2 regions of the Pseudoalteromonas xiamenensis genome follow, and region 1 is predicted to be linked to the other one. Evidence: riboswitches for the same ligand, from Rfam matches in the RefSeq annotation. Region 1 holds a riboswitch; the other holds the start of a gene.
What was found. Region 1 has a riboswitch for lysine ahead of lysC (lysine-sensitive aspartokinase 3). Riboswitches for the same ligand answer to the same signal wherever they lie in the genome.
Positions count from the first base shown of each region.

Region 1 (2,206 bases):
AGATCACAACATTCTAGAGATAGCCACTTTATGGTTGTTTTTAATGGCAGCGATGACTTTTGTTGCCTATCTAAACTCCAAAGGGTTTATCCAAAATATTGTTCATCGAGTGATGCCAGCACAAATTAGTGAACGTCGTTTGATGTTTGTGGTGGGAGCGGCTGCATTCTTGTTTTCATCTATTTCCGACAACATTACGGCAACGTTGATTTCGCTTGCGGTAATCATGTCACTGAAACTCGACCCGAAAAAGCTCATCAAGTATGCCACATTGATTGTATTTGCGGTGAATTCGGGGGGCGTATCGTTGATTACAGGTGACGTAACTACACTCATGATTTTCTTGGCAGATAAGGTGACGATCCCTGATCTGCTATTATTGGTACTACCGTCGTTATTTGCCGTTTTAGTCTTAGCAACCATGCTTTCTATCGGCATGAAAGAACCGGTTGTGTTTGAAAAATCAGATTTACGCCGAATTGAAAAAACGGACATTACCATCGCGGTTATTTTCTTTTCGACTATCTTGGCGACACTTGTATTGAGTGTTTTGTACCACGTACCGCCATTACTTACTTTCTTGTTTGGCTTGTCTCTTATGTTCTTAGTAGCGCAATTTTTAATGCGCAAAAAAGACGTAAACAAGAAAATCATTGATTACATTCGTGAAATTGAATACGACACGTTACTTTTTTTCGTTGGTGTATTATTACTCGTTGGAGCGCTCAAAGAAGTCGGTGTTTTACATATGTTTACGCATTTATACGAGCTTATGCCACCTGAATATGCTAATTACCTAATGGGTTTACTCTCTGCAACTATTGACAACGTTCCGTTGACTGCGGCGTTGCTTAAAGCAGACATTGCGATGACCGAGCAAAACTGGTTAGCCTTCACCTATGCAACTGGGGTGGGGGGATCAATGCTTATCATTGGTTCCGCAGCTGGTATTATAGCAATGAGTAAAGTGAAGGACTTAACCTTTATGAGCTATTTGCGTATGTCTGGTTATCTGTTGATTGCCTATACGATTGGCTATACAGGCGCGTTTTTTGCGGGTCAATTTATTTAAAAATAACTTGACACCTAGACGGCTAAACGATAATTTTCACTCGCTCCACTGCGGTGGAGCACGTTTAGCACGTAAGGTGTTAAACACAGAAGAGGTGCAATGCCTAGGTAGTTAGTGGGAGAGGACGATACTCTACGAACACTAACGAGGGAGAGCATTGCCGAGAGTAAAGGCTGATTCGTCGTGGTCTTTTCTCGGTCTTTGGGGCTGAATCCTCAGGACTGTCACCAACTCACTGGTGGAGAGCTTCTGGCAATGGTTAATTTCTTCCTTCGACGAGTCACCTTCTTGCCAAGTTCTCCTTGTATTTTATGACTAAAGCCTCAAAATATATGGCGTAGTCTAAAGGAGAGACCATGAATTCTAATATTGTAGTTGCCAAATTTGGCGGTACAAGTGTTGCCGATTTTGATGCAATGTTACGCTGCGCCCAAATTATCCAAGATGATAACAACGTACGCGTTGTTGCCGTGAGCGCAAGCGCTGGCGTTACAAATCATTTAGTGAACCTAACTCAGGCGGGTCATAGTGAATCTGATCGTCAGCAGTGGGTTGATGCGGTCATCGCAATTCAAGACAACATTCTAGCGAAACTCAGCTTAGATGCGGATTTAGCACAAGGGTTTGAGCAAACTCTCAATGAATTTAAACAACTTGCTAGTTTGCATGCGTTGAGTAAACAACAGTGCGATGAGATGCTAAGTTTTGGTGAGCGTCTATCTTCATTTTTGTTTACTCAGGTACTTCGCCAACTTGGTGTGAAAGCGGAGCGTTTTGACGTGAGAAAGGTACTTAAAACCAACTCAAGTTTCGGTAAAGCGGTACCTGACATACTAGCGACACGTGAAGCCGCAACCGAGTTGCTGTTGCCTATCTTGGAAGAGCATGTTGTTGTTACTCAGGGTTTCATCGGTTCAGATAGTTTTGGGCAAACAACCACGCTTGGACGCGGCGGTTCAGATTACAGCGCGGCGCTACTTGCTGAAGCGATTAGTGCGGTGAGCGTTCACATTTGGACTGACGTTGTGGGCATCTTCTCTACCGATCCTCGTTTGTGTGCCAAAGCAACGCCGATAGCTCGTCTAAGTTTTGACGAGGCGGCGGAAATGGCAACGTTTGGTGCGAAAGTGTTGC
Region 1 is NZ_CP099917.1:498,515-500,720, reverse strand. Features, by position in the region: partial or broken gene nhaD (sodium:proton antiporter NhaD) at 1-1,072, shown strand, start outside; lysine riboswitch at 1,154-1,329, shown strand; gene lysC (lysine-sensitive aspartokinase 3) at 1,429-2,206, shown strand, end outside.

Region 2 (2,206 bases), 1.5 Mb from region 1:
TGGTTATCAGCCAAAGTGTTTTTGCAGATGAACAACGCTCTATTAGTAAAACATTTTCTCAAGGTTCTTCACACGAACTCGCGATTGAATTTCCGGTTGGTCAACTGGATATACAAACGACTGAAGGGGAAAACATCGAGATCAACGTAGTACTTAAACCGAAAACAGACGACAGTTGGTTCAGTAAAAACGTCGAGTTAGATACAATAGAGATTGAATCGAAACAGCGCGGCAGTGAATTATATCTCACTATCGATAATGATGAAATTCAACAGGAATGGTCAGTGAAAGTACCAAAATCAATGGCACTCGATATTGAGCTTGGCGTTGGCAATGTCGAAGTAGAATCCCTCGCGAATTCTGCTGACATCGAAGTTGGCGTAGGGAAAGTCCGCATTAATAGCCACGAGGACGATTTTCGTTCAATCGCCCTTGAATCCGGAGTGGGTAAATCGCATATCAAGGGCTTCGAGAACAACATTGAGTACACCAAAAATATGGTAAGTTCGGATATGAAGTATCGAGGTCAAGGCAAATACACGATTAAAGTTGAGATTGGCGTTGGCGATGCAAAATTTGAAAAAATATAGAATTTTAACGACTTTTAGCATCATTTAAATTCACTTTAACGCAAAATGCAGCATATCAACGTGCTGTTTTTTGCGCTTCCCTCAACCATCACCAAATCACTCCATTCTTGCTATTAAGTTAAAAATATACGCTTGACACCTAGACGGCTAAAATGTTTCAATGCCGCCTCACCCGATTTTTGCTAGGTGTGAACGTTGATTCACAATCTAGATATGTCGAACCATTTTTCCTAAAAAAATGGTCGATATTATGGGCTGGAAGAGGAGCGTTATTCAGGTAGTTGACTGGAGGGGAGCAAACCCCATTGAACGTCAGCGAGGGGAAATAACGCCGAGAAGTATGTGTGTTTTGCTACTGCGTATTTCGGACGTTTGGGCTGAATCCCAACGTCTGTCACCAATTTTGGTTTTGGTGGAGAGCTTCTGGTCTTGAAATTATTAGGCCAGATGTGTCTATTTTTTTAAGTCCATTGCTCTTCGAATTTTAATCTGTTCGGAGTCTTGGATCCTGCCAATACACCGAACACTTTTAAGTTCGGTAGAGATGAAAACATCATTCAACTTATCAGACTTTCCGTTATGGACGGCTCTAGTTACGCCTTTTGACACGCAAAATAACGTTGATTTCGATACGTTAGCACGGCTGGTCGAAGAGCAAGTCGAGGCCAATAACGGCATTTTACTCCTTGGTTCCACCGGCGAAGGGCTCGCGCTTACGCTTGATGAACAAAAACGTATTGTAGAATTTGTGTGTGATTTATCGCCCACCGTGCCTCTTATGGTTGCCGTTGGCGGAATAAATTTACAGACTCAATTAGATTGGGTTTCGTATTGCAATGACTTGCCAATTCACGCGTTTTTACTTGGTACCCCACTCTACGCAAAGCCTGGTGTTGTGGGTCAGACTCACTGGTTTGATGCGTTATTAAGAGCCACATCCCTGCCTTGCATGTTATACAACGTGCCTGGCCGAAGTGCGGTTGCCATTGCGCCGCAAGTGCTTTCTAACCTCCAACACCACGATAATCTTTGGGCATTGAAAGAAGCCTCTGGTGATATCAGTAAATTTGAAGCCTTTCGAAAAGCGGCGCCAAACGTGGCCGTGTACAGTGGCGACGATGGACTTATCCCTTATTTCGCCCAAGCTGGCGCTGCTGGATTAGTGAGCGTGGCTTCCAATGCGTGGCCGCAGCAAACCGCCGAGTTCGTGCGTCGTTCACTTGCAGGCACATTCCCGAACTTATTCACCACATGGACAGATGCCGTACATAGCCTTTTTGAAGTTGCAAGCCCTGTACCCGTCAAAGTGCTTATGCATCAACAAGGGCGTTTAGGTACCCCGAATTTGCGTCCACCGTTGACTCATTTAGAACTGAATAACACCGTAGCCCTCAGTGCTGCAAACGATACGATTTTAGCTTGGAATTAAGGTAGTAACATGAGCTGGTTAGATTTATTAAACGATTTAGAACAAGGCAAAGTACGTGCAGCAACTCAAGATGCAAATGGTCAATGGCACGCAAACGTCGAAGTTAAACAAGGCATTCTTGAAGCATTTCGTCATGGCGTAAACACAGAATATCCGGGTGGTTTTGTTGATAAAGATAATTTAGCAC
Region 2 is NZ_CP099917.1:2,663,791-2,665,996, reverse strand. Features, by position in the region: gene NI389_RS12405 (hypothetical protein) at 1-590, shown strand, start outside; lysine riboswitch at 842-1,021, shown strand; gene dapA (4-hydroxy-tetrahydrodipicolinate synthase) at 1,135-2,019, shown strand; gene NI389_RS12395 (2,3,4,5-tetrahydropyridine-2,6-dicarboxylate N-succinyltransferase) at 2,029-2,206, shown strand, end outside.
Region 2: linked by a shared signal. The riboswitch ahead of dapA (4-hydroxy-tetrahydrodipicolinate synthase) and the one ahead of lysC (lysine-sensitive aspartokinase 3) in region 1 are both predicted to bind lysine.